3 regions of the Ruegeria sp. B10 genome follow, and region 1 is predicted to be linked to each of the others. Evidence: riboswitches for the same ligand, from Rfam matches in the RefSeq annotation. Region 1 holds a riboswitch; each other region holds the start of a gene.
What was found. Region 1 has a riboswitch for cobalamin ahead of ACR0J4_RS12450 (aromatic ring-hydroxylating oxygenase subunit alpha). Riboswitches for the same ligand answer to the same signal wherever they lie in the genome.
Positions count from the first base shown of each region.

Region 1 (5,874 bases):
ATGGCTGGGACACAAGGGATCGAAGAGGGGCTACCCGCGCCCGTTCCAACCGAGGAAGATCTTTCGCTGTTGGACGTCGCAGAACTGAACCAAAGGGGGCTGGTGCGCTTGCCTCAGACCTTGGAAGACGCGCTCGACCGGTTCGTTAACAACCCGGTTGTGACCGGCTGGTTCCCAGAAGGCTTTGCCGAGGTGTACCAAGCCCACAAACAATCCGAGATCGCCACAACTGCACATTTGGACACCGACGCACGCTGCCGATTGTACGAAGAAACATATTGACCTGAGCGGCTCGTCTTGCCGAACCTCGCCCAATGCGACCTTTGGGGCGTCGTTTGGGTAATCTCGCGCGGTATGACGTGGCGCAAGCTGTTTAGCTCAGGATAGGGATGGATCATGAACCGTTCAGAAACCGATGCCATCTTGAATGTGCATAGGCTGGCTTTTGGCGAAGCAGAAGGTGACGAAATCGCTCAACTCGCCGAAGATCTCCTTGAGCATCCGGAAACGATTTCAATCAGTGTGAGGCGTGGGGGGCAGATCGCTGGCAATGTCATGTTCACCCCGTTTGTCTTCCAGGAACACCCGGACGTTAAATGCTATCTTCTGGCGCCCTGCGGTGTCTCGCCCGAGCATCAAGGTCTAGGCGTTGGCAGAGAGATGATGGAGACCAGCATCAAGCACTTGAGGTCTATTGGAACAGACGCAGTATTCGTGCTGGGCGTTCCGACTTTCTATCCCCGATTTGGGTTTGTCCCGACCGATAAAGAGACGCCATATCCGGGCCTTCTGACGATCCCCGAGGCATGGATGGCGCTTGAGCTCACTGCAGGATCGGCTGAAGAGATGGGGGGTAAAACACTTGCAATTGCGCCCTTCATGCACGCGCATTTGTGGGACACATCGCAACACGGGTAAATTTTGTTTTTATCCTTGCTCAAACCACAGCCCTGTTTCAGGTCCCCATTTTGCTGGCCATGTCTGTTTTGTTTCTGGAAATGTCGCAAGGCTTTCAGCCGCGAGTCCTTCCCCGAGTAGGTTGCGCATGTAAGGTGCTGCTGTCTGATTCTCAGGCGGCAGAGAATTGGGAAGCCGGTGCAATTCCGGCGCTGCCCCCGCAACGGTAAGGAAGGTCAGGTTCGACAGGTGACCACTGGGAGGAGGATCCCGGGAAGGTGTCGAAACCGGGCGTAAGCCCCTTTCAAGTCCGGAAACCAGCCTTGCATATATGTCAAACCGCGGGTGGCGGTGGGGGCACAAGTTTCGGACGTGATCCTCGCACGGCTCCGGACTGGCCTCTGATGTCATCTGCCCAAGCTAAGCCGCGGGGCGCGGCAGGAGAGCCAGAAGTGAGCAACGTTCAAAGCCTGTTGGCGCGTCGAAACCCGGCCTATGCCCTTGAACAGGCGTTCTACACCGATCCAGATGTCTTTCAGGCCGATCTTGAGGCCATCCACTACCGCGACTGGCTATTTGCCATTCCGGCATGTGAACTGGTGAAAACAGGCGACTATGTGACCTACACTGTAGGAGCATACCGCGTGATCATCGTGCGCGGTGCGGACAACCAGATCCGGGCCTTCCACAACACCTGCCGCCATCGCGGGTCGATCATCTGCAAGGCCGCCAAGGGTAACTCGCCCAAACTGGTCTGTCCTTATCACCAGTGGACATATGAGCTTGATGGTTCATTGCTATGGGCCCGTGATATGGGGCCTGATTTCGACCCCAAACAACACGGGCTGAAAACCGTTCACTGCCGGGAACTGGCCGGGCTGGTCTATATCTGTCTTGCAGATGAAGCGCCTGATTTCGACACCTTCGCCAACAAGGCGCGCCCCTATCTGGAGCCGCATGATCTGAGCAACGCCAAGGTCGCTTTTGAAAGCACGATCATCGAGAACGGCAACTGGAAGCTGGTTTGGGAAAACAACCGCGAGTGCTATCACTGCGGCGGCAACCACCCCTCGCTGTGCCGGACCTTCCCTGATGATCCGTCGGTAACCGGTATCGAAGGGGGTGAAACCCCGGCCTTCATGCAAACTCACTTCGACCGTTGCGAGGCTGCAGGGATGCCGTCGCAGTTCTATCTGCATGATGACGGGCAATACCGTCTGGCGCGCATGCCGTTGAAGGAAGGGGCGGAAAGCTATACTCTGGACGGTAGATCTGCCGTGCGCCGCTTTCTTGGCCGTTCGCCTTTTGCGGATGCGGGGACGTTGCTAAAGTTCCACTATCCCAGCACGTGGAACCACTTCCTGGCCGATCACTCGATTGTCTTCCGTGTCACTCCGGTCAGCCCGACCGAGACCGAAGTCACCACGAAGTGGCTGGTCAACAAGGATGCGGTCGAAGGGGTCGACTATGATGTCAAACGGCTGACCGAGGTCTGGATGGCCACCAATGACGAAGATCGCCGTGTGGTGGAAGACAACCAGATGGGCATCAACAGCCCAGCCTATGTACCGGGGCCGTATTCGGTGGTCCAGGAATCTGGGGTTCTGCAATTCACCGATTGGTATTGCAACACCCTGGCGCGCCAATTGGCACCTGAAACGATGGCGGCGGAGTGACGGCGATGAAAGACCTAAACGCTGTTGCCTCGATCTGGCAAGATAGTGAGACGCTGGAATGCGTTTCGGTTGTGCCCGAGACGCCAAACACCGCCAGCTTTACGTTCCGCGCCCCTTCAGGCGCCTTGTTTGCCTACCATCCGGGTCAGTTCCTGACGCTGGAAATTCCGGCGCCGGGTCAGTCGGGTGGCGTTGTGCATCGGACCTATACGATCTCGTCATCCCCATCGCGTCCACGGTCCATCACGATCACGGCTAAGGCGCAGTCGGACAGCATCGGTACTCGTTGGATGCTGGACAATCTGCAACAGGGTATGCGTATGCGGGCGATTGGCCCGGCGGGTCTGTTCACCAATGCCGAAAGCGTCGCCGCCAAGTATCTGTTCATCTCGGCGGGGTCGGGCATCACGCCTATGATGTCGATGACAACTTGCATGTGGGACGAAGGCCGCGATCTGGATGTAGTCTTCATCAATTGCGCCAAGCGCCCGTCCGAGATCATCTTCCGCCAACGGTTGGAGCAGATGGCAAGTCGGACGCCGGGTCTGGATCTGAAGTTTGTCGTAGAGGAAGCGGATCGTTACAGCCCCTGGACCGGCTACCAGGGTCAGTTCAACCAGCTGATGCTGGGCCTCATGGCCCCAGACTATCTGGATCGTGAGGTCTATTGCTGCGGTCCGGAGCCGTTCATGCAAGCTGTTCGGGACGCTCTGTCGGGTCTTGGCTTTGACATGGACAACTATCATCAGGAAAGCTTTGGAGCTCCGGTTGAGACCGAAGCGGATCAGCCCGATCTGGATGATACCGTTCCTGACGATGACAGCGCCGCAGAAATCGTGTTTGCGACCTCGGGTGTAACCGCCAAAGTTGCCGAGACGGATACGGTTCTGGCCGCTGCAAGTGCGGTTGGATTGAACATCGCCTCGGGCTGTACTTTTGGCGTTTGCGGCACCTGCAAGGTCAAAAAGACCTCGGGTGAGGTGCACATGGTTCACAACGGCGGTATCTCCGAGGATGACATCGCAGCAGGCTACATTCTGGCATGCTGTTCAAACCCGATCGGCAAGGTCGAAGTTGAGGTGTGAACGGGAAGTCTCATGCTGAAACTGCAGGACGGCTGCGGCCGTCAGCGGTTTCAGAATTTTAAATATTTGCATTGATTTCAGATACTTATCGCCCCAATACGCGCTTCGGGAAGTTTGGATAGCACAGGTTCGATCACGGATAGTTGATTCTATTCGGCAACATTCATGTGATTGCTCAAATTCTGTCTCTTTTCCGCCGGAATCTCCCCTGATAAAGCGGGTTGAGTACTGGGTGGGGTGTTGATAAGTGCGAGCAGGTATATGAGAGCCGGATATAACGGTCGTGTAGCCATTTTATGGAATCAAACTGAGCTTGATGGGCTTGAGGCAGCGCCTTTGGCCTTTTTGGCGGTCGGGTCCGCTTGGTCTTGGCGTGGTCAGGCTCTGGTGTTGGGCGAAGAGGCAGAACAAAGTCTTGAGCAACTGGGACATATGGGTTCTACCGCTATGCGCACCCGCGACGTGTTCTCAGCCCCGCAAGATATCTCGGGCGAGTATTGCGGTACGGTCACATTGACCAATGGGGCGCAACGCTTTGCGGCAGATTTGATCGTAGAAGATGACGAACAATGGCCGACTCTGGTGTTCAACACTGGCTGTCCGCCTCGGGATCAGGATTTCTGGATCAGCGAAGTAACACATGCCGGTGCCGACCTGCAGAGTGTACCGCAGCCAACCGCAAAGGTGGTGGCCTTTCCAGGAAAATCCGCGCCGGGTTACTTTTCATAGGTTTGGTTACCTGGCTGGCGTTGAACCCGCTGGCCTAAAAACCCTTCAAGAAATTTGAGCAGGGCCGTCGGGACGTGTTGACTCTGACAGTTCTGCAGATATAAGCGCGGCTTCATTGGTGTTGGTGGCCCCCGCAAGGGGATGCCTGTCATGGGGGAAACCTCAAGAGGACAACGCCCTTTACAACCCGGCACCACGCCTGGTCTGAACTGGAACTGCCCGGTCCGAGCGGAGACGCTATTTCGGCCCGAAAAGTGGGAACCGGTTTTCGGATCAAGCTGAAATGCCACTTTAAAGGAGATCAGCCGTGACCAAACGCACGTCTGCCAAGTACAAAATCGACCGCCGGATGGGCGAAAACATCTGGGGTCGTCCGAAATCCCCGGTCAACCGTCGTGAATATGGCCCCGGACAGCACGGCCAGCGCCGCAAGGGCAAACTGTCGGACTTCGGTCTGCAGCTGCGCGCCAAGCAGAAGCTGAAAGGCTACTATGGCGACCTGACTGAGAAGCAATTCCGTCGCATCTACGCCGAAGCTGAGCGTGTAAAAGGCGACACCGGTGAAAACCTGATCGGTCTGCTGGAGCGCCGTCTGGACGCCGTTGTCTACCGTGCCAAGTTCGTACCGACTGTTTTTGCTGCACGTCAGTTCGTGAACCACGGCCACGTCAAAGTGAACGGCAAGCGGGTCAACATCCCGTCCTACCGTGTCAAAGAAGGCGACGTAATTGAAGTACGTGACAAGTCCAAGCAACTGGCTGTTGTTCTGGAAGCTGTTGCTCTGGCCGAGCGCGATGTGCCTGACTACATCGACGCCGACCACTCGAAAATGACCGCGACCTTCGTACGCGCACCGGGCCTGAGCGATGTGCCTTACCCGGTCATGATGGAACCGAACCTGGTTGTCGAATTCTACGCGAAGAACTAATCTTCGCTAGTACCCGAGATTACAAAGGCCGCGCTTTCAGCGCGCCCTTTTTAGTTTCTAAGCTATGCATTTTGACCCGATGTCCTGACGAGGCGGCACTCCGAATTTGCGCGAGTATTCCCGACTAAACTGGGTCGGGCTTTCATAGCCAACCTCAAAAGCCGCCTGCGATACACTCAGCGAACCGTGCGACAAAAGCCTTCGGGCTTCCAGTAGCCTAAGGTCTTTTTGGTATTGTAGCGGCGAGGTGGCTGTTACCGTTTTGAAATGGGCGTGAAAGGCAGAAACGCTCATCCCAGCGCTTTGTGCCAGATCGCAGACGGGCAGGGCTGTTCGAAAATCCGCGCGAATGATGTCTATTGCGCGCGCGATACGGCTGGCGGCACTGTCGCGCCATAGCATTTGCCGTAACATGCCACCGTGATCTGCTTGTAGGAGTCGGTAGTGGATTTCACGGCTGATCATCGGTGCGAGAATTTTTGCGTCCGTAGGGTTTTGACTGGCGTGAAACAGGCGAGCCATGGCGTCAATCAGATCGGGCGAGGCTTTTGATGCGGCA
Region 1 covers NZ_JBQFVP010000008.1:75,222-81,095, forward strand. Annotated here, with positions in the region: gene ACR0J4_RS12440 (glutamine synthetase family protein) at 1-282, shown strand, start outside; gene ACR0J4_RS12445 (GNAT family N-acetyltransferase) at 397-918, shown strand; cobalamin riboswitch at 1,034-1,237, shown strand; gene ACR0J4_RS12450 (aromatic ring-hydroxylating oxygenase subunit alpha) at 1,302-2,573, shown strand; gene ACR0J4_RS12455 (hybrid-cluster NAD(P)-dependent oxidoreductase) at 2,579-3,658, shown strand; gene ACR0J4_RS12460 (hypothetical protein) at 3,920-4,387, shown strand; gene rpsD (30S ribosomal protein S4) at 4,695-5,315, shown strand; gene ACR0J4_RS12470 (AraC family transcriptional regulator) at 5,373-5,874, opposite strand, start outside.

Region 2 (5,874 bases), on a different contig from region 1:
TGGGTGTTGGTGTCAAAATAGCTTTTCGACCCATCCACCGTGATCTCTTGCAGCACGCCCGCATCGCAGAACGCTCGCAGCGTATTGTAGACGGTCGCAAGCGACACGGCGTCGCCCTTGGTCTTGGCCGAGTCAAACAGGCTTTCCGCTGTGACATGCCGGTGACGACCATCGCCCACAAGCAACTCGGCCAGCGCAACACGCTGTCGCGTCGGGCGCAATCCGGCGCTCTCCAACCAGTCTGTAGCTATCTTACGGCTCTGAGGTGTCATGAATCCGATACCCATTTTTGCTGCTTATATATATAGGGGCGCAGGGATGCCAATTTCAAATGAAATTCATTCGCAAAGACCGCTAGGTCGCAACATCATCCGGCCACTGCTCTTGCAGGACCTTGCATACGGGTGCTAGGTGAGGCCAAATGTAATGAACGGACCCAAGGCAGAAGAGGCGGCAAGAATGGCCCAATTCCCAAGCAGTTTTGACAAAGAGGATCTGCTGAAATGCGCGCGAGGCGAACTTTTTGGCCCCGGCAATGCGCAGTTGCCTGCCCCTCCGATGCTGATGATGGACCGGATCACCGATGTTTCAGGTGACGGAGGCGCCCATGGCAAAGGCCATGTTGTCGCGGAATTCGACATCACGCCTGATCTTTGGTTCTTTGACTGCCACTTCCCCGGCAACCCGATCATGCCGGGCTGCTTGGGTCTGGATGGCCTGTGGCAGCTGACGGGCTTCAACCTGGGCTGGCGCGGCTGGCAGGGGCGCGGATACGCCCTGGGCGTGGGCGAAGTCAAACTGACCGGCATGGTCCGCCCGGACCGTAAGATGCTGACCTATTATGTTGATTTTACCAAAGCCGTACAAACACGCCGTCTGACCATGGGGGTCGCGGATGGCCGTGTCGAAGCGGATGGTGAAGTAATTTACCAAGTCAAAGATATGAAGGTTGCACTGTCCGAAAGCTGACACCAGCGGACATTACGCCAACAGGAACGGAACACAGGAGAACGCATATGCGTCGCGTCGTCGTCACCGGTTTGGGGATCGTCTCCTCAATCGGGAACAATGCCGAAGAGGTTCTCGCCTCGCTCAAAGCAGGTAAATCCGGCATCGAGGCCAATGAGCAGATGGTCGAACATGGCTTTCGCAGCCAGATCGCCGGGTCGCTTAAGATCGACGTGTCGGAACACGTGGACAAACGCACCCTGCGTTTCATGGGGCCGGGTGCAGCCTATGCGCATATCGCGATGGGACAGGCGATTGCCGATTCCGGGCTGACCGAGGAACAGGTCGTCAATCCGCGCACCGGACTGGTTGCCGGATCCGGCGGGCCGTCCACCAGCGCGATGCTGACCGCGCATCAGACGGTGCTGAAGAACGGCGCGACCAAGCGGATCGGGCCTTTTGCCGTGCCGAAATGCATGTGCTCCACGATTTCTGCGAACCTTGCCACCGCCTACAAGATCAAGGGTATCAACTACTCGATTACCTCAGCCTGCTCGACCTCGCTGCATTGCATCGGCAACGCGGCGGAACAGATCATGCTGGGCAAGCAGGACGTGATGTTCGCAGGCGGCGGTGAAGAGCTGGACTGGACCCTGTCTTGCCTGTTCGACGCGATGGGCGCGATGTCGTCGAAGTATAACGACACTCCGCAGAAAGCATCGCGCGCGTTCGATCAGGACCGCGACGGCTTCGTGATCTCGGGTGGCGGCGGCATTGTCGTGCTTGAGGATCTGGACCATGCGCTGGCTCGCGGTGCCAAGATCTACGCCGAGGTGACCGGCTATGCTGCGACCTCGGACGGCCATGACATGGTAGCCCCGTCCGGTGAAGGCGGTGAGCGCGCGATGCGTCTGGCTCTGTCGACTCTGCCCGAAGGCCGCAAGGTTGGTTACATCAACGCGCACGGCACCTCGACCCCGGTCGGAGATGTGGGCGAAGTTGAAGCCGTGCGTCGCATCTTCGGCGAAAGCAACGTGCCGCCGATCTCATCCACCAAGTCGATGACCGGGCACGCACAAGGCGCGGCCGGCGCGCTGGAGGCGATCTTCTGCCTGCTCATGCTGGACAATGATTTCATAACACCGTCGATCAATGTCGACACACTAGCCGAAGGCATCCAGCCCGGTGAAATTGCAACTCAAGTGGTTGAAAATGCAGGTTTGGATTCGGTCATGACCAACAGCTTCGGCTTTGGCGGCACAAACGGATCCATGATCCTGTCAAAGTATAACGGGTGAACGAGATGTCGGAAGTTCTAAAAGGGAAACGCGGCCTTATCATGGGTGTCGCCAATGACCGGTCGATTGCCTGGGGTATCTCGAAAGCGATGCATGAAGCCGGGGCTGAGCTGGCCTTCACCTATCAGGGCGACGCGTTCGGGAAGCGTCTGCAGCCATTGGCCGAAAGCTTGGGAAGCGATTTCATGGTCGACGCGGATGTCACCGATGACGCCTCGCTGGACCGCGCTTTTGGCGAGTTGGGCGAACGCTGGCCCACCATCGACTTTGTTGTTCATGCGATTGCCTATTCGGACAAGAACGAGCTGACAGGCCGGTTCCTGAACACCACACGCGCAAATTTCAAGCATTCGATGGATGTGTCGGCCTATTCATTCATCGAGGTCGCCCGCCGCGCCTATCCGCTGATGAAGGACAATGGCGGCTCACTACTGACGCTGACCTACCAAGGCTCGAATCGTGTGGTTCCGAATTACAACGTCATGGGCGTTGCCAAAGCCGCGCTGGAATCGGCAACACGGTATCTGGCCAACGATCTCGGCCCAGAGGGCATCCGCGTGAACGCGATTTCGCCCGGTCCGATGAAGACCCTGGCCGGGGCTGCAATTGGCGGTGCGCGCAAGACCTACAAGTTCTGCGACCAGAATGCGCCGATGCGCTCGAACGCTACGCTAGAGGCCGTTGGCGGCACAGCGGTTTACCTGACCTCGGATGCGGGGGCTTGCACCTCGGGCGAGATCATCAGAGTGGATGGCGGTTTCCACGTGCTTGGAATGCCACAGCCGGATTTCATGTGACCATATCTTTCCCAGACGCCGCCAAGATTTGACCATCTTTCGGCGTCAGGGATATGGGCATGAGCAAAACTGACCAGATCCTTGCCAGCAATACGCGTGGCACCCAGACCAAACGGAAGACGGGGTTCCTAAGCCCCCGCGCCCGTGTTCTGCTTTTGACGCTGACCACATTGCTGGTGTTGTTCGTGTTCTTCACGCAACCGCAGGTCCGTGCAGCGCTTGACGGGCTTTGGGGCTAAGACCTCAAGCCTTCAGTTCACCGAGACAACCTCAATATCGAAGATCAGGTCCTGCCCGGCCAGTGGGTGATTGGCGTCCAGCGTCACCGTGGCCTCGTTCGCCTCGACAACCGTTACCGGCAGCGCCTGACCATCGGGGGTTTGCATCTGCAACTGGGTTCCCGGCTCTAGTGGGATATCATCCGGAATACCCTCACGCGGGATGTCCTGCCGCATCGCCGGGTTGATCGGGCCATAGGCGTCGACACAGGCAATCTCGACCCGCTTCTTGTCACCAACCGCCAGTCCTGGCATCGCACTGTCCAGGCCGGGTATGATCTGGCCCGAACCAACAACGAACTCTAACGGATCGCGCCCGTCTGAGCTGTCAAACACGGTCTCGTCCAGCAGCGTGCCAGTATAGTGGATGCGAACGGTGTCGCCTTGTTTGATCTCAGACATTGGGCCTCCGGGGTTTGTGGGGAATAGGGCGCCGAACACAAGCGCGCTACGCCGGAGTCTGACGCCGCACAGGATGCATCCATCTGATTCTGATGTCCAGATTGCGTTGTAAACGCGCGCATTCTCTGGTCGTCGCTTGCACGCGTGCCTTCAATACCCAGCGGTTGGAACGGGAACATCCGATCCTATCGAAAAGATGTTATCGCTACAGTCTTAAATAGAGATTGACCGGTAATGGGAATCTCTGTCATCAGCGTCTTCATGTCCGGTTCCGGGTTCGCCCGGAGAAAAGGGAATGCGGTGCGGGGAATTCAAATCCACCCAATGCCGCAACTGCCCCCGCAACTGTAGGCGGAGAGCAGGGCTGACAAGCCACTGGGTTCCACCCGGGAAGGCCAGCCCCATGCTTTGACCCGCAAGTCAGGAGACCTGCCGGACATGCACCCTCGGAAGGGGTGTGTCACCGATGCCGGGGTGTGCATTGGGCCGATACCCTCATTTTGGGTACGTGGTCCCGTTCTCCCCGATGTCAAAAAAGAAAGCGTGCCGGGGTTGGCACGAAGGACGAAGGAAAGACCTTGTGAAGAAACTATTTTGCACGGCTGCGGCTGCGCTGGCGATTCCAGCGATGGCGCACGCACATTTTCTGCTGGAATACACCACCGACACGCTGATCGAAGCGCCGGGCGACGTGCCGGTCAAGCTGATCTTCTGGCACCCGTTAGAAAACGGCCATGTCATGGATCTGGAAAAGCCGCAGGAATTCTACGTGATCCACAATGGCGAAAAGACCGACCTGCTGGACACGCTGGAGCCCATCCGGTTTTCGAGCCCCGAAAACGAAGGCGCGGCCTTTCAGGGATCTGTTCCGGTCAAGCGTTCGGGCGACTACGTGATGGTCACGGTGCCTCAGCCCTATTACGAAGAGGCCGAGGATATCTATATCCAACAGATCACGAAGGCGTTCCTGAACCGCAACGAACTGCCGACCGACTGGATGAACCCCGCGGGTCTGGCGACCGAGATCGTGCCTCTGAACAAGCCCTACAACATCATCGCAGGCTCGACCTTCACCGGTCAGGTTCTGGCAAATGGCGAACCGGTTGCCGGCGCTGAGATCGAGATCGAATACATGGCCGCCAAGCCCAGCTTTGACAGCCAAGCTTCGTCCGAGCCTACCGTTTCGCCGATGCCCGGAGGTGCTGTTGTCGCCATTTCCGACGCCAATGGCTATTTCTCCTTCGGTGTTCCGAAAGCTGGTTACTGGGGTTTTGCCGCCCTGGGCGCTGGTCCGGAAACCGAACATGAAGGCAAAGAGCTGAGCCAGGACGCGGTGATCTGGATCCGCGCCTGGGACATGGAGTAACCCCCGATGCACATCGTCGACGGAGCCCTGTCTAACCCGGTCGTCATCGGCGGCGCTATTGCCGCCGCTGGTGGGGTGGCAATGGGCCTCAGGTCGCTGCATCTGGACCGCATCCCCACAGCAGGGGTGCTAGCGGCCAGTTTCTTCGTGGCCTCTCTGATCCACGTGCCGATCGGGCCGTCGTCGGTGCATCTGATCCTCAACGGTCTGGCCGGGCTTCTGCTCGGCTGGGCCGCCTTCCCGTCCTTGTTTGTGGGTCTGCTCCTGCAAGCCGTTTTCTTCGGCTTCGGCGGGCTGACGGTACTGGGGATCAACACGCTCAACATCGCTTTTCCGGCCGTTTTGGCTGGTTTATTGTTCCGCCCCTTGATCGGGCGTGGTTCGCCTGTTCATGGCGCAATTTGGGGCGGCATTGGCGGCGCCTTTGCCATTGCAGCCACGACCGTCATGGTGGGTATCTCACTGGCCCTGTCAGGGGACGAATTCCTCCCCGCCGCCAGGCTGGTCTTCTTTGCCCATATCCCTGTGATGGTCATCGAGGCCGTCCTGACCGGATTTGCAGTCCTTCTGGCGCGAAAGGTCAAACCCGAACTATTTCTGACAAGGCCCGCCACATGAGACAGCTTGCCCTCATCCTGGCCCTATGCGCGGCCCCTCTACCCGCGCTGGCCCATAAGGTGATTGCCGGTGTTTTTGCATCCGGCGATGCGATCGAAGGGGAAATCGGCTTCTCCAACGGCACCATGGCGACCGATACCGAGGTTGTCGTGACCGATCCAAACGGG
Region 2 covers NZ_JBQFVP010000003.1:253,748-259,621, forward strand. Annotated here, with positions in the region: gene irrA (iron response transcriptional regulator IrrA) at 1-272, opposite strand, end outside; gene fabA (bifunctional 3-hydroxydecanoyl-ACP dehydratase/trans-2-decenoyl-ACP isomerase) at 460-969, shown strand; gene fabB (beta-ketoacyl-ACP synthase I) at 1,017-2,246, shown strand; gene ACR0J4_RS05670 (enoyl-ACP reductase FabI) at 2,252-3,043, shown strand; gene ACR0J4_RS05675 (hypothetical protein) at 3,103-3,282, shown strand; gene ACR0J4_RS05680 (FKBP-type peptidyl-prolyl cis-trans isomerase) at 3,295-3,723, opposite strand; cobalamin riboswitch at 3,973-4,174, shown strand; gene ACR0J4_RS05685 (DUF4198 domain-containing protein) at 4,304-5,089, shown strand; gene cbiM (cobalt transporter CbiM) at 5,096-5,707, shown strand; gene ACR0J4_RS05695 (cobalt ABC transporter permease) at 5,704-5,874, shown strand, end outside.
Region 2: another riboswitch for cobalamin. It lies ahead of ACR0J4_RS05685 (DUF4198 domain-containing protein); the one in region 1 lies ahead of ACR0J4_RS12450 (aromatic ring-hydroxylating oxygenase subunit alpha).

Region 3 (5,874 bases), on a different contig from region 1:
TCTATCGCTTTGGGCAGATTGGGCGCGCCCGTTGGGCTGCTGACTGGCCTGTCCTCGGATATGTTCGGGCAGCAATTGGCCGGTGACCTGCGCGCCAGCCATGTGGACACAACACATGTGATTGCCTCGGACAGGCCGACCACGCTGGCTTTCGTTCAACTGAAGGACGGTCACGCCACATACACGTTTGTCGATGAAAACACTGCGGGTCGGATGCTACGGGCCGAGGATATGCCGCGCCAACTCGCCGCTGTTTCAGCGCTGTATTTTGGTGGCATCAGCCTTGCCTGTGAGCCTTGCGCGGATGCCTATGCCGCGATGCTGGCGCAACACGGCGCGAACTGTGCTGTGATGTTGGACCCCAATATCCGACCCGGTTTCATACAGGATCAGACCCTCTACCGCACGCGTTTGAACCAGATGATCGAACAGGCCGATATCGTCAAAGTCTCGGATGAGGATCTGGATTGGATCATCCCCGGCCCGGAAGGCCACGATCAGAAAGTCCCTTTGCTGTTTCAAGCAGGCCCCTCCGCCGTCATCGTCACCCGTGGGAGTGAGGGTGCCTCGGGTTATCTGGCCAACGGCACGGTGGTCTCAGTCCCTGTCAAACCGGTGCAAGTTGTTGATACGGTCGGCGCGGGGGACACGTTCAATGCAGGGGTTCTGGCCTCGCTGGAACGGGCTGGCCAACTGACAAAGCCCGGCATGAAAGCAATGTCCCCGGATGCGCTAAGCGACGCTTTGACCTTGGGCGCAGAGGTGGCTGCCGTAACCGTCTCGCGTGCCGGAGCCAACCCGCCTTGGTCGCATGAATTATAGCCTTACGAAGAGTCCGAGATGAAACGATCCGAAATCAACCGTATCAAGACCGAAGCCCAGGCATTTATCAGTTCATTTGGTGCCGTTCTGCCACCTTTCGCAGATTGGACGCCTGAGCAGATGCGTAGCGACGATGCCTACAGCATCCGTGCCCATGGGCTAGGCTGGGATATCACCGACTACGGTCAAGGCAATTTCGATGAGCTTGGGTTGTTCCTGTTCACCCTGCGTAACGGCAACGTGAGTGATCTGAGTCGAGGGCGCGGTATGCTCTATGCCGAAAAACTGCTGATCTCTCGCGACAAACAGCTATCGCCGATGCATCGCCATATCGTCAAAGCCGAGGACATCATCAACCGTGGGGGCGGCGATCTAGTTATGGAAATCTATGCGTCGGACCCCGATGGCGGTATCGACCGCGACAACGCGGTCACCGTTCCAAGCGATGCCTGCCCTGTCACCATACAGCCCGGAAAGCATCTGCGCCTGAAGCCAGGCCAGAGCGTGACCTTGATGCCCGGCATCTGGCACGCCTTCTGGGCGGAAGGTGGGGATTGCTTGATTGGCGAAGTCTCTACCGTGAATGACGACCGAACGGACAACGTATTCGAAGACCCGATCCCACGCTTTGCAACAATCGAAGAAGATGCAGCGCCGGATTTCCTGTTGGTTGCCGACTACTAACTTCATTGAGAATTTCGCGCTTGTACTTCCCGACTGTTTTTGTCAGTTAACAGCTGACCCAGTCAGATTTCGTTGGAATCATCGCCCGGTCCCATTTTTTGCGACCGAAAGATAACCTGACATGCGAAAATCCCTCGCAGATCTGTTGGCCATGGACGCCGTTGCCAGCCGCCATGGCTGCGCATTGAAACCAAAACTGAGGCAGGCGATCGAGGCTGATCTCAGCTTTTCCGTCCGCGCTGCATCAACGTTTCCTGAAACGCCGGTTGACCCAAACACCCTTCCGCAAAACGTCCACCCTTTGGTCGCACAAGCCCCCAAACCCAATAGGGAACGCGCATGAAACCCTCAGCATTTGACCACACATTGCCCCGCGTCGAATTTGACGGTTTCGAACGCGGTTTGCTGCCTGTCATGCGGCACTTCATCCTAAGCTTAACACAGCCGGAAACGCAGGCGTGGCAACATGCCTTTTCGGTCGCAACCGAACGTTGGGGGCGCGATCAGGGGCTGGTTCTGGCGCATCTGGTTTTCAAAGTCATCAAGGCCACGCTACACATCCGGCCTAGTGGGTTAGCCTTCAACGACCCGCTTTGTGTTGAAACACGGCAAGAACTGACATGTGACGAACGCGCCCTGCTCCGGATGCTGCACCACATGCGCCGCGACGAAACTCCGGCGGCGCGCGATGCCTTGAACGAATTGACCGGAGGCTATCCGGACGCCCATCTGATACAGGCCGGTTTGACCCTGGCTAGCCAGTTCCCGACAAATGGCGTCGGACCGGGCCAACCCGCGCGCAGGCCGATCCTGCGTGTGGTCCGCTAGCGCGATTCCTGTGCTTGACAATAGGAGCGTGAGCAGACTAGCTGCTCTGGATGGTTCCCGACGGCCTGTGTCTGAGGGATGAAAATGGGAATACGGTGCGGCCCAAGGGCCAATGCCGTGACTGCCCCCGCAACTGTAAGCGGAGAGCGACGCCACAAAACCACTGGCCCCAAAGGTCGGGAAGGTTGGCCGAGCAATGACCCGCAAGTCAGGAGACCTGCCATCACAGTTTAACCAACCCGGGGCGGGGTGTCCCGGAAGGAGGCTCGATGGCACATCTGCGTGCTGATGCAACTCATGGCTTTTGCCTTCAATCGGCTTTTGTTCAAGTCGGCAACGCGTGCCATGGCTGATCATTTCGTCCTGATATGCGGCACCTGCAAAGGGCCGATCCCTTCGCATGAGGCAAAAGAAGCGCTGGACGACCAGCTGCCCGAGGGGTTCTCGACACGTCTGATCGACTGTATGGCCGGTTGCGACCGACCAATGACGGTCGGGCTGCAGGCCAAGGGCAAGGCGCAATATCTGTTTGGCGATATTCAATCCCCTGCCGATCTGAACGCTTTGGCCGAGTTCGCCCATCAGTTCCGGGCTAGCGAGGATGGTTGGACCAGCGCCTCGACCCGTCCTTTGGCGCTCTATGCCAAAACCCTGTCGCGCATGCCCTGCCTGCCACCGGAGGATACGGCATGAGCTTTCTGGTCGCTGAAAATCTGGAATACTACGCCCTGAACGGCGATGTTCTGCTGCGCGACACCTCGTTCACGCTTGAGGAAGGCGCGATATTGGCCGTTGCTGGCCCGAACGGGGCGGGCAAAACGACGCTTCTCAACCTCTTGTGCGGGGTCGCAAAGCTGGCGCTAGGTGATGTGCGTATTCAAGGTCAAAGCCTGCGGAAACTGTCGTCGCTGGAACGGGCCAGACGGATTGCCGTTGTCGGCCAGCAGGAAATACCCGACGGGCGGCTGCAACTGCGCGATTATGTGGCCCTTGGACAAATCCCGATCAGGGCCGACAAATCCGCCGAAGCTCTTAAAACGGACCTGCAGCGCGTATTAGACACCACCGAACTGTCCCATCTGGCTGGTAAACAGATGGCAAAACTGTCCGGCGGAGAGCGTCAGCGCGCCCATATCGCACGGGCTTTGGCGCAGAACCCCTCGCTGCTGTTTCTGGATGAGCCGACCAACCATCTGGACCCGGATGCCAAAGGGCACATGCTGTCTCTGGTGGCCGAGTTGGGCGTGACGGTTGTGATGATCGTCCACGATCTGGTCATGATCCCCGAATTCGCCAGCCACGTGGCCCTGATGAAGAACGCGCAGCTGACGGCCTTCGGCCCGGTCGCCGAGGTTCTTACGCCAGACCGCGTGCGCGAGACTTTTGGTGTTGACTATTTGTGTTTCCAGCACGAAGGACGCGTGATCCCCGCGCTGGACATCCGAAAACGAAAGCTTTCATCTTAACAGGAGAGATTGATGAAACTGAAACTCTTGTCCGCTGCGGTACTAAGCGCACTGGCGGGTAGCGCTGCCGCGCAAGAGATCACCGTCGACAATTGCGGTGAACCTTTGGTGTTCGACACCAAGCCCGAGCGGATCGTAGTTCATGACATGAACATGACCGACATGGCCTTTGCACTGGGTCTTCAGGACAGCATCGTTGGTCTGACTGGCATCACTGGCTGGTACAAGACCAGCCCCGATTTCGACGCGCAACGCGGTGACATTCCCGAACTCGCTCCGAAATACCCGACGGTCGAGAACCTCGTCGCGGTTGAACCCGACATGTTCTTCGCCGGTTGGTATTACGGCATGAAGCCCGGAGGTGATGTAACCCCAGACACGCTAGAGCCCTTTGGCATCAAGACCATGGTGCTGACCGAAAGCTGCATCCACCTGAACAAAGACCGCCCCGAAGCCAGCATGGACCTGCTGTTTGATGACGTACTGCGTCTGGGCACTGTCATGCAGGTCGAAGACAAGGCGAACGCGCTGGTCTCGGGCTGGAAAGACCAACTGGCCGCAATCGAAGCCAAAACCGCCGATCTGGAAAAACCCCGTGTCTTCCTGCTGGACGGCCCGGCCGATGCGCCCTTTACCGCAGGCAAATATGCCATTCCCGACGCGATGATCGCAGCGGCTGGCGGCGTCAACGTTACCCATGACATGGACACTAGCTGGGGCCGCACCTCGTGGGAGGCTGTCGCCGCCTCGAACCCCGAATTCCTTGTCCTGCTGGACTATCAAACCGGCAACGGCGCGGCGGATACCTTCAAGTTCCTGCAGGAACACCCGGTGATGTCGCAGACCGATGCAGTCAAGAACGAGCGCTGGATCGGCCTGCGTTACGAAGAGCTGACACCGGGACCGGCAAACATCGAAGCGATCGAGAAGATGGCAACGGCGATGCACCGGGGAAACAGTTGAGATGACGAAAACGGGCCAAGCGGTCCTGCTGGGGGCGGTCATTCTGACCGCCCTTTTGCTGCTGTCGACGATCTACGGCACCACCCCGATCCCCTTGGCCGAGGTTTTCACCGCGATTGGGCTGGGTACTGGCGTGACTGAGGGCGACATGTCCCCTCTGCACCGGATCGTCTTTGACCTGCGCCTGCCCCGCGCGTTGTTTGCGGCTGTGATTGGGGCCGGGCTGGGTGTTGTCGGGGTCGTTTTACAGACGACAACGCGCAATGATCTGGCTGACCCGTTTTTGTTTGGCCTCTCGTCCGGGGCCGCTGCAGGTGCCGTTCTGGTCATCACTGTGACAGGCGATGTTCTGGGCATCTGGACCCTGCCACTTGCGGCCTTTTGCGGAGGCCTGATCGCTTCCGGCATTGTTCTGGCCCTGGTTCAAAGCCTGCGCACCAGCGCTCCGGAAAAGCTGATCCTTGCAGGCCTGGCTGTATCTTTCCTGTTTTCGGCCATCACCAACTATCTGATTTTCGCGGGCGACAGCCGCGCCGCGCATTCCGTCATTTTCTGGATGCTAGGCGGCCTTGGTCTGGCCCGGTGGGAGACCTTTCCACTTGTCGTGCTAGGGCTGACCCTGATCCTAGGCTATTCCCTCTATCGCAGCCGCTGGCTCGACGCGCTTCTGACGGGGGATTTCACGGCCTCGACGCTGGGCATTCCAGTACAAGGCCTGCGATTCCGGATGTTTCTGGTCGCGGCCTTGGCCACTGCCAGCTTTGTATCGGTGGCAGGCGTGATCGGGTTTGTTGGCCTGATGGTTCCGCATATCGCCCGAGGCATCGCCGGAACGCTCCACCGCAATCTCTTGATCACATCCGCCGTCGTCGGGGCCATCCTGCTGACACTTTCAGACATTCTGTCCCGGCTACTTCTGGCCCCGCAGGAGCTGCCGGTGGGGATCGTCACAACCTCGATCGGGTCGCTGTTTGTATTCCTCTACCTGTTCAAATCCTCACGGTCTGACTAGCTGGGCTTTCATGCCAGGTTTTGCCGACGTTCAAGCCAGCTCCCCAGCTCTTTTTCCGCCGAAAAGATGCTCTCACGGTTCAGTATCTGAGAAGTCATG
Region 3 covers NZ_JBQFVP010000010.1:41,451-47,324, forward strand. Annotated here, with positions in the region: gene ACR0J4_RS14745 (carbohydrate kinase family protein) at 1-822, shown strand, start outside; gene ACR0J4_RS14750 (D-lyxose/D-mannose family sugar isomerase) at 841-1,506, shown strand; gene ACR0J4_RS14755 (hypothetical protein) at 1,628-1,849, shown strand; gene ACR0J4_RS14760 (hypothetical protein) at 1,846-2,334, shown strand; cobalamin riboswitch at 2,369-2,573, shown strand; gene ACR0J4_RS14765 (DUF1636 family protein) at 2,680-3,027, shown strand; gene ACR0J4_RS14770 (ABC transporter ATP-binding protein) at 3,024-3,800, shown strand; gene ACR0J4_RS14775 (ABC transporter substrate-binding protein) at 3,813-4,763, shown strand; gene ACR0J4_RS14780 (FecCD family ABC transporter permease) at 4,765-5,775, shown strand; gene ACR0J4_RS14785 (response regulator transcription factor) at 5,784-5,874, opposite strand, start outside.
Region 3: another riboswitch for cobalamin. It lies ahead of ACR0J4_RS14765 (DUF1636 family protein); the one in region 1 lies ahead of ACR0J4_RS12450 (aromatic ring-hydroxylating oxygenase subunit alpha).